One region of the Priestia sp. 53B2 genome, then DNA from elsewhere that is predicted to be linked to it. Evidence: riboswitches for the same ligand, from Rfam matches in the RefSeq annotation. Region 1 holds a riboswitch; the other holds the start of a gene.
The links. Region 1 has a riboswitch for cobalamin ahead of ACN6NE_RS12545 (HoxN/HupN/NixA family nickel/cobalt transporter). Riboswitches for the same ligand answer to the same signal wherever they lie in the genome.
Positions count from the first base shown of each region.

Region 2: linked by a shared signal. The riboswitch ahead of ACN6NE_RS25220 ((2Fe-2S) ferredoxin domain-containing protein) and the one ahead of ACN6NE_RS12545 (HoxN/HupN/NixA family nickel/cobalt transporter) in region 1 are both predicted to bind cobalamin.

Region 1 covers NZ_JBLZXA010000015.1:60,572-65,392, reverse strand. The annotation lists gene ACN6NE_RS12555 (DoxX family protein) at 60-482, shown strand; gene ACN6NE_RS12550 (M20 family metallopeptidase) at 552-1,715, opposite strand; gene ACN6NE_RS12545 (HoxN/HupN/NixA family nickel/cobalt transporter) at 1,945-2,742, opposite strand; cobalamin riboswitch at 2,876-3,058, opposite strand; gene ACN6NE_RS12540 (organic hydroperoxide resistance protein) at 3,164-3,583, opposite strand; gene ACN6NE_RS12535 (undecaprenyl-diphosphatase) at 3,736-4,329, opposite strand; gene ACN6NE_RS12530 (ABC transporter ATP-binding protein) at 4,476-4,821, opposite strand, start outside.
Region 2 covers NZ_JBLZXA010000030.1:117,222-122,042, reverse strand. The annotation lists gene ACN6NE_RS25235 (cation:dicarboxylate symporter family transporter) at 1-260, shown strand, start outside; gene ACN6NE_RS25230 (M42 family metallopeptidase) at 368-1,405, shown strand; gene ACN6NE_RS25225 (hypothetical protein) at 1,719-1,877, shown strand; cobalamin riboswitch at 2,024-2,202, shown strand; cobalamin riboswitch at 2,321-2,500, shown strand; gene ACN6NE_RS25220 ((2Fe-2S) ferredoxin domain-containing protein) at 2,601-2,981, shown strand; gene cobJ (precorrin-3B C(17)-methyltransferase) at 2,995-4,617, shown strand; gene ACN6NE_RS25210 (sirohydrochlorin chelatase) at 4,636-4,821, shown strand, end outside.

The sequences.
Region 1 (4,821 bases):
TCGGGCTTTTACACTACATAACGTAGTGTTTTTCAAATACACTTAAAGGAGGAAGTAAAGTGAATAAAAACGTCGAAATTGGTTCACTTATTATTCGTTTAGTATTAGGTTTTACATTTTTAGTACACGGCTTTCAAAAATGGCAAGGCGGGATTGAAAATACAGTAGGGTTCTTCGACAGCTTAGGAATCCCTGGTTTCATGGCATATATTGTTGCAACCATTGAACTTGTAGGTGGGGTTCTTATTATTCTTGGTCTAGCAACAAGAGTTGTAGCTGCTTTATTTGTAGCAGTTATGCTTGGCGCTATTTTTACAGCCAAGCTTAAAAGCGGATTTGTAGGCGGCTTTGAGTTTGATATCGCCTTAATTGCCATGTCTGCTCACTTGTTCCTTGCAGGAAGTCAATTCCTTGCTCTTGATGCAGTGGTATTCAAAAAGAAAGAAACTGCCTTTTCTCTTCAAGAAGAAAGCAGTAAATAAAAAAAGAAAGCTTATACTCTCCCAATATAAGCTTTCAGATTAGTCCCCGCCGTTTGAGGCGGGCTTTTTTTATATTTGCAGCAGCAAATTCGCAAATAAAGAAGAACGCTCGGACAACGTATCAATTTGAATATGTTCATATTCCGCATGTATTCCTTTTCCGCATGCTCCTAACCCATCCAACGTGGGAACGCCAATGGCCGCTGTAAAATTGCCATCACTTCCGCCTCCAACAGCTGCTTCTTCTAATTTCATGCCCAGTTTGGCCGCGATTGACTGAGCGCATTCAAATAACTCTTCCGTTTGTTTAGACTTGACCATCGGAGGACGATTCATGCCTCCCGTTACTTCGAGCTTAATCCCTTTTAAAATGGGTGTTAAATTCAAAATAATATCCGTCATACGTTTTGCTTCTTCTTCTGTAGAAACACGTAAATCCACGTGCGCTTCTGCATATTCCGGCACTACATTTGTACCGCTGCCTCCCGTAAATGTCCCAACGTTCACCGTTGTACCTTTTTCATAATCTGTTAAGCCCTGCAAGAAAATCACTTGGCGCGCCAGCTCTTCAATCGCATTGATTCCTTCTTTGTGGTGATTACCCGCGTGTGCTGCTCGTCCCCATACTTTTACGGTGAAAATTCCCGCTCCTTTGCGCGACGTTTTTAACGCACCTGAACCCGCCACCGCCGGTTCCGCTACTAGCACTGCTTCACTTCTTTGCGCTTCTTCTTCAATGTATTTTTTAGAAGAAATTGACCCAATCTCTTCATCCGAATTGCAGAAAAACACAATTTTTTTATCGAGCGATAAGCCAAGCTCTTGAATCGCTTTAATCGCCCATATAGATTGTACAATGCCGCCTTTCATGTCTAAAATTCCCGGACCATACAGCTTGTTTCCCTCTGTTCTTAGACTCAGCCTTCCCTTTTCCCATACCGTGTCAAAGTGACCGATAATTAAAAGCTGCTTTTCTCCTTCTCCAATCGTAAATTTCAAATGGTTTCCTACTTCTTTTTCTTCTATGATTTCGTATCCTACCCCTAACCGTTTATGAAACAGCTGCGTTAAATACATTCCACACTGATCTACTAACTCTTTACTGTAGGACGGTGATTCTTTTTTCACAAATCCAACTAGATCTTCAAGCATCTCTTGTTCGTGTTCTTTTAAATAACTAAACACGCTTTGTTCTACCATTACCTGACTCAAATCAATTCCTCCTCCAAACAACCCCTGCTGCTTGCATTAAATGCTTTTATTTATCGTACGTATAACTATGTTCTACGTTTCACATAACGACCTTAAATTATCCTTAATTATAATGGTTTTCAGACAATTTTCCATCCTTTAAATACAGATAATACTTTAACTTATTCATAACCGACCCAAAATAGCCATAAACTTCAACAAATTCATACAAAAAAGCTTCAATCTTTAACAGATTAAAGCTTTCGTTTGACTAATTGACATTTATTTTAATATTTTTCCCTTTTGACTTCACACTCACAAAAACAAACATAGACACTAAAAAAATAAACAGAATAACGCCAACCATTTCAAAGTTTACTTCGGCCCATGGGTTAAAGAAAGTGAATGCTAAATAGAACGACACACCATACGCGAGAACAACAATAACCCAGCCCATCAAGCGGGAAGCAGATTGTCCAAATTTACTCAATTCATTCACCATTTTATGTACAATCATCGAATCGATTGTATCTGTCAGCATCATACCAAACATAAACACTAGTCCTAACAAAAGCGGCGTATACTTGCCTGCGTTCCCTACAGCTAGAGACCACACGGCCGTTTGACTGACCGTTTCGGCTGCTAAAGCGAACAATGCTCCTACAAGAATAATTAAAAAAGGATTCGTTGTTCCTTTTGCGATTTTCGGAATAAACTTTCCTTTTAACCCACTCAGCTGAAACTCTTCCTCTTTATTTTTGGTTCGAAGCAAATGATATGTGTTTAATGTCCCGATTAGAAAGAGAGAGATAATGGATACCCAAGATGCAAAATGATCGAAATACGATGGAAACGTAAAATTCTTCATCACCACGCCCAGCACCCCGGCCGTGACGGCCACCATTCCTCCGTGACCTAGTGAAAACAGCGTTCCGACCCACGGGGCAAAACGGCTGCCCATTCGCCAATTATATCGAGTCTGGCCATCAATAAAAGCTAAGTGATCTGCATCCAATCCGTGCCTGATTCCTAATAAAAAGACAAGTAAAAAAACTGATAAACCTTCCATTTCCTACACTCCTTTTTTTAAAATAAAACGTAAAAAAGCCTCAATTCTATAGAAATTGAGGATGTGTCGGCATATGAAAATAAACAGCAATTGCTCACTGCGTACCTTGATACACCGCCTCTTTCCTAGAAGAGTCAAGTGTACAGAATAGGTAGGTCTCCTGGCTTGAGATCATCATTTTCTACCGCCTTCCTCGTTTTGAGTGACAATAAGATAGAAAACTCCCTGCTTACAGTGGCTGGACCGCTCGAGATTTGCACTCGATTCCCTGTTACCTCTTACGCTATGTAAGAGCACCTAAACTGTGCGAATGATTCATTTTCCTCCTCATTATACTAGTACCGCTTACAAATGAATAGAGAAAATTCAAATAAAAAAGCCCTGCTAAGCTTTACATGCTTAGCAGGGCTTTTTAAAGAAATTAAACTACTTCTACCGTTACGTCTACATTACCGCTGATTGCTTTTGAATACGGGCAGTATGAGTGAGCTAGGTCTACGTATTTTTTCGCTGTTTCTAAATCTAAGCCTTCGATATGAGCTTCAAGCGCTACTCCAATTTTCACTCCTTGATCAGCTTTATCAGGAAGCAGCTGAACAGTAGCTTTTACTTCACTGCTTTTGATTTCTACGTTATGTTTTTTCAACATAAATTCTAACGCGCTGTTGAAACAAGCACTGTATCCAGCTGCAAACAGCTGCTCTGGGTTTGTTGCTGTTGTTGCTTCTCCACCAAGCGCTGGAGGTGTTGCAACGTCTAAGTTAAAGATGTTATCTAAAGAGTGAACTTCTCCTGTTCTTCCACCTGTGTTAACGACTGTTGTTTCATATAAAGCTTTCATGTATAAACCTCTCCTCTTTTTCATTAATTTTATTAAAAGTTTTTTATTTATCGTTTCTGTAATTTAATTGTACACAATTTAATTTTAAAAAACAAGTATTAAATACATTAAAAATTTCCCAATAAAAAAAGCCGCGTATTTGCGACTTTTTCTTAATAATATTGAGACTGTTTGTCATAAGCAGATTTTCGAAAAATAGACAAGTTAGTAATAGTCCTCATCAGTTTCGTATTAAAAATAACATAATGAATAAACAGCGCCAGCACGCAGCCTAAAACGGCTCCTGTTAACACATCGAATGGATAATGAACGCCAACCCATACACGTGAAAAGGCAATGAGTACGCCCATGACAACCCACATGCGCCCTGAACGTTTGAAATGCAGCCAAATGGTAAAAGTGATAACTAATGCAGATGTAGCATGATCGCTTGGAAATGAAGAATTTGCGGCGTGATCAATAAGCTGATTCACGTGGTGAGAGATAAACGGACGATCTCGATAAGCAAATAAACTAATCACTTTATTGATAATGACTCCTGTGGCACAAGCACATAAAGCTTGAAATGCTACAACACGGCTGCCGTTTTTATTAATAAGTAAAAATAAGCCGAGTAAAACGATAAGTACATACTGGGCATAATCTGCAAAGAATACCATCAGCGAATCTAGAGGCTTTACGTGTGAGGCATACTGATTCACCGCGTGGAAAATGGTATAATCTACTGAATTGATAGCTGATAACATAATCGAAATCCTTTCTTATTTTTAAATGTCATTAGCTATCTTATCAGTTTCTTGAGAAAATGAACATGTTTTTGTCAGAAGCTTCCTAACTGGTATTTATAAATAATGTATTCAGGCTGAGTAGTAAACCAACGGTCTTTCGCCCATTAACTCACCTGTGAGTGATCCACAATATTTTTTTGCAAAAAGATTTCTTCTAAAGAAGGTTCTTCGACGTGAACTTGATAAATGTCGATGCCGCATTGAATTAATTCGCGAATAATAAGAGGAATATTTCTTTCTTTTTGAAGCATCACTTTTGTGTACATGTGATGGTATTCAACTTCGGGACTCAACGTACGGAAAAACTGTTGAATGTATTCTTTGTGACTGTTTGGATAAGGATCATGTTTGATCATCACCGTTTTTTTCGCTTGATATTGAAAGCGCAGCTCTTCCATTGTACCTTCTATTAAAATGACCCCATTTTTCATAATTGCTACACGTGTACAA
Region 2 (4,821 bases), on a different contig from region 1:
TGTTAACCTCAAAAGGAATGGCTGGTGTACCAGGGGCATCGTTTGTAGTTGTACTTGCTACACTTGAATCTATGGGCTTCCCTCTTGAAGGCATGGCATTTATTGCAGGAATTGACCGCATTCTTGATATGATGCGTACCACAGTTAACGTAGTAGGAAATGCTTTAGCTGCAATTGTAATGTCCAAGTCAGAAGGCGAGTTTGATAAGCAAAAATCATTAAATTATATAAATGAATTAAAGAAATCAAACATAGCTTAAAACAAAAAAGCCGGGCAGCTGCCCGGCTTTTTTGTTTGGAGCTGCCTGTTATCTTTTTTGAAACATATGGTAAAATAAAAGAAATGAGAGACAAAGGAAGTGTCATAATGACGGAAACTGTTCAGTTAATTAAAAAGCTTGTTTCGATTCCCAGTCCTTCTGGAAATACAGAAAAGGTGATTTCATTTGTCGAAGACTATGTAAAAGAGCTAAATATTCAAACGTATCGCAATCGAAAAGGAGGCTTAGTCGCTACTATTCCCGGTAAAGATACAGATCACCACCGCATGCTGACGGCTCATGTCGATACATTAGGTGCTATGGTAAAAGAAATCAAACCGAGTGGGCGTCTGAAAATCGACTTGATTGGAGGATTTCGCTACAATTCTATTGAAGGAGAATATTGTGAAATTGAAACTTCATCAGGAGAAGTATTTACAGGAACCATCCTGATGCATCAAACATCTGTTCATGTGTATAAAGATGCAGGGAAAGCTGAGCGAAATCAAGAAAATATAGAAATTCGACTGGATGAAAAAGTACATAGCGCAGAAGATGTTCGCAGCCTTGGAATTGAAGTCGGCGACTTTGTTTCGTTTGATCCTCGTATAGAAATAACAAAAAGAGGTTTTATTAAATCTCGTCATCTCGATGATAAAGCAAGCGTAGCTTTATTGCTTCAGCTCATGAAAACAATTCAAGAAGAACAGATCGAACTGCCATACACTACGCACTTTCTCATTTCAAATAATGAAGAAATTGGATACGGAGGAAATTCGAACATTACGCCTCAAACAGTAGAATACTTAGCTGTTGATATGGGTGCTATGGGAGATGGACAATCTACCGATGAATACACCGTATCTATTTGTGTAAAAGATTCAAGTGGCCCTTATCATTATGGTTTGAGAAAGCATTTGGTGGAGCTAGCTAAGCAGCATGATATTCAGTACAAATTAGATATTTATCCGTTTTACGGATCAGACGCTTCTGCTGCTATTCGTGCCGGACACGATATCGTACACGGCTTAATTGGTCCAGGAATTGATTCTTCTCATGCGTTTGAGAGAACGCATCAAGATTCATTGAACCATACGTATAAGCTTCTTTATCACTATGTGCAGTCGAACATGGTTCTACTTTAAGAGAGGAATATTTAATTAGTGTATTTTTATGCAAAATAAAGAGCAGGACGGGATTGTGATGTCTGTACTTTCTTTTTTTAATAAATACTATATATTTTTTTACTGGTGAAGCAACAGTTGGTTAAAAAAGCACCCTTTTTAAAGAGGACTGCTTAAACCTTTTGTACATTGTGTTCATTTACAGAAGTTAAAATGTTTTTAAATTTTAAAAAGTTTCTTGTGACAAGTTTTGTAGAATGGGTTTTCAAAAGGAAATGGTTTCGGCATAATGTGGATATAGCGATCACTACAATAATCGGAGGCGAATCTTTTCATGTGGGTACTGACGGTATATGCTGGAAAAGAAATGAAAATGTTTGAATTTGAAACTGAAAAGCAGGCGAGAGAAGCGTTTGCTAAAACAAATGGCTGTAAAGTCCTTTCAGAAGTTGTGTATTATAATGATCCTCATTTAACATTAGTAGCTATATAATGAAAAAACAAGAGCTGATTTTATGCTCTTGTTTTTTTATAGATGCTTGTATCTTCCGAAAAGAATAGAGTTGAAATAAAAAAAAATGTACGCTATGATATGGTAGTTACTTCTATTATTCTGATAGTTTAAAAGGTTCATATATATCAAACAGCAACAGTAAAGATGCCAAGAAGGCTTAATAGGGAAACTGGTGAAAGGCCAGTACTGTCCCCGCAACTGTAAGTGTGGACGAACGAGTATAACCACTGTGAAGAAATCACGGGAAGGTTCTCAAGTAGAATGATACACAAGTCAGGAGACCTGTCTTTATTGTGAAGTTTCTATTTCTCCGGGGAGCGGGAAGGAAGACGTTGGCTTAAAGTGGCATTCGTGTACACTCTTATTCTGACGTTTTACCCGCTCGCATATTAGCGAAGCGGGTTTTTCTCGTAGCGTAAAACTACATATCGTGCAAAAAAGGTGCGCAATGTTCACATTGCGTTAAATGGGAAGTCTGGTGTGAAGCCAGCGCGGTACCCGCCACTGTGAAGAGGAGCTGATTGCATATGCCACTGTATTCGGGAAGGCGCAATCAAGTGATGAATCGAAGTCAGGAAACCGGCCTTTTTCTAATGCGAAGCTTACCCTACGGGATATAGGTGGAAGTGCAAAAACTTAGTTTGAATTTTCTGCGCCTCTATCATTGATAGAGGCGCTTTTTTTAGTAAAGGAGCGATGAGTGTGACGACGTGGAACTTAAATGGAACAAAACATCACGTATTGATTTGTAATGGAAGCAGCTGTATGAGAAAAGGTGGAGAAGAAGCCACGCAAGCTATTCGAAATAAGGTGACGGAACTGGATTTGGATGAAACGGTTCATACAACGCGTACGCGCTGTAACGGACGATGCAAAGATGCTCCAGTAGCTATCGTGTATCCTTCAGGAGATTGGTACAAGCAGGTCACTGAAACCGTCGCTCACCGAATTGTCGAAGAGCATTTAGCAGGAGGCTGCAGTATAAGGGAATCGCTTATCTATGAATATGATCAAAACGGTTTCGTTTCTCCGGAAAACAGTGACTCCATAGAAGGAATTGACAAAGTAAAAAGTAACGCATAAAGGAGGAGCTAGCATGAAAGGTAAACTGTTAGTTATTGGATTTGGGCCAGGAAGCTTTGAACATATTACACAGCGAGCAAGAGAAGCCATTCAAGAAAGTGATATGATCATCGGTTATAAAACCTATGTGGAACTAATTCAAGGACTGTTAACGAATCAGCAAATTATTAGTACGGGAATGACCGAAGAAGTAAGCCGTGCACAAGAAGCTGTAAAGCAAGCTGAAGCAGGAAAAACCGTAGCTGTTATTTCAAGCGGAGATGCAGGAGTATACGGAATGGCAGGCCTTGTGTATGAAGTGTTGATTGAAAAAGGCTGGAAAAAAGAAACGGGCGTAGAGCTGGAAGTAATTCCTGGCATTTCGGCTATTAATTCATGCGCATCTCTCCTTGGAGCGCCCGTGATGCACGATGCTTGTACGATTAGTTTAAGTGACCACCTTACGCCTTGGGAGCTAATCGAAAAAAGAATTGAAGCAGCTGCACAAGCAGATTTTGTAGTGGCTTTTTACAACCCAAAAAGCGGAAGACGAACAAGACAAATTGTTGAAGCACAAAGAATTCTATTAAAGTACCGTTCCCCTGATACGCCTGTTGGCCTTGTGAAAAGCGCTTATCGTGACCGTGAAGAAGTCGTAATGACTAACTTAAAAGACATGTTAAACCACGAAATAGGCATGCTGACTACCGTTGTTGTCGGAAATTCATCTACGTTCTTTTACGACGATTTAATGATTACACCGCGAGGATATCAGCGGAAATATACCCTCAACCAAACAGAGCAGCCGCTAAGACCGCATCAGCGACTTCGAAAAGAAGCAGAACCATGGGCTCTCGATCAAGAAGAGACTGTAGAGCAAACAGCTTCAGCTATTGAAGCAGTTCAGGACACAAGAGAAGAAAAAGCAACTTCACGAGCTCTTGCAGAAGAAGCGCTTCAAGCAATTTTAGGTGAAACCACTTCTGCGGTCGTACACCAGTCAATACAGTCTATTTTCGAAGTGGCGGTTAGTCCAGGACTTGCAAATAAGAAATTCACGCCTGTTCAAATGACCACACTAGCAGAAGTTGTTGGTGAAAAAGGTACGATGGAGTATACACCTGACCATCAAATCAAACTGCAAATTCCAACGGCTCAGCCAGACGTGATTATTAAAAAGCTCCAAGCAGCTTCCTTTTTACTATCTCCGGTCGGAGACGTGTTCACAATCAAAGCGTGTGATTTTTGTGACGGAGAAAAAAGCGATGCTATTCCACATACGGAAGAATTACAAAAACGCCTTGGGGGAATGGACATGCCAAAAGAGCTGAAGCTTGGTATTAATGGATGCGGTATGGCCTGTTATGGTGCTGTTCAAGAAGATATCGGCATTGTCTATAGAAAAGGTGCTTTTGATTTATTTTTAGGAGCTAAAACGGTTGGACGCAATGCGCATTCAGGTCAAATTGTGGCGGAAGGCATAGCGCCCGATGACATTGTTGAAATAGTGGAGAACATTGTCCATGAATATAAAGAAAAAGGTCATCCTAATGAGCGATTTCATAAATTTTTTAAGCGTGTGAAGAACGTTTATGGATTCGACTATCAAGATATAACACCAAAAATAAAAGTAGAACCAGCTCCGTGTGGAGATTAAAAAATGGGAGGGCATTATATGAAATCAGTTTTATTTGTCGGTCATGGAAGCAGAGATCCTGAAGGGAACGATCAAATTCGCGAATTTATTTCGACTATGAAGCATGATTGGGACGCATCTATTTTAGTAGAAACGTGTTTTCTAGAGTTTGAACGCCCAAATGTAAGTCAAGGTATTGATACATGTGTGGCAAAAGGAGCACAA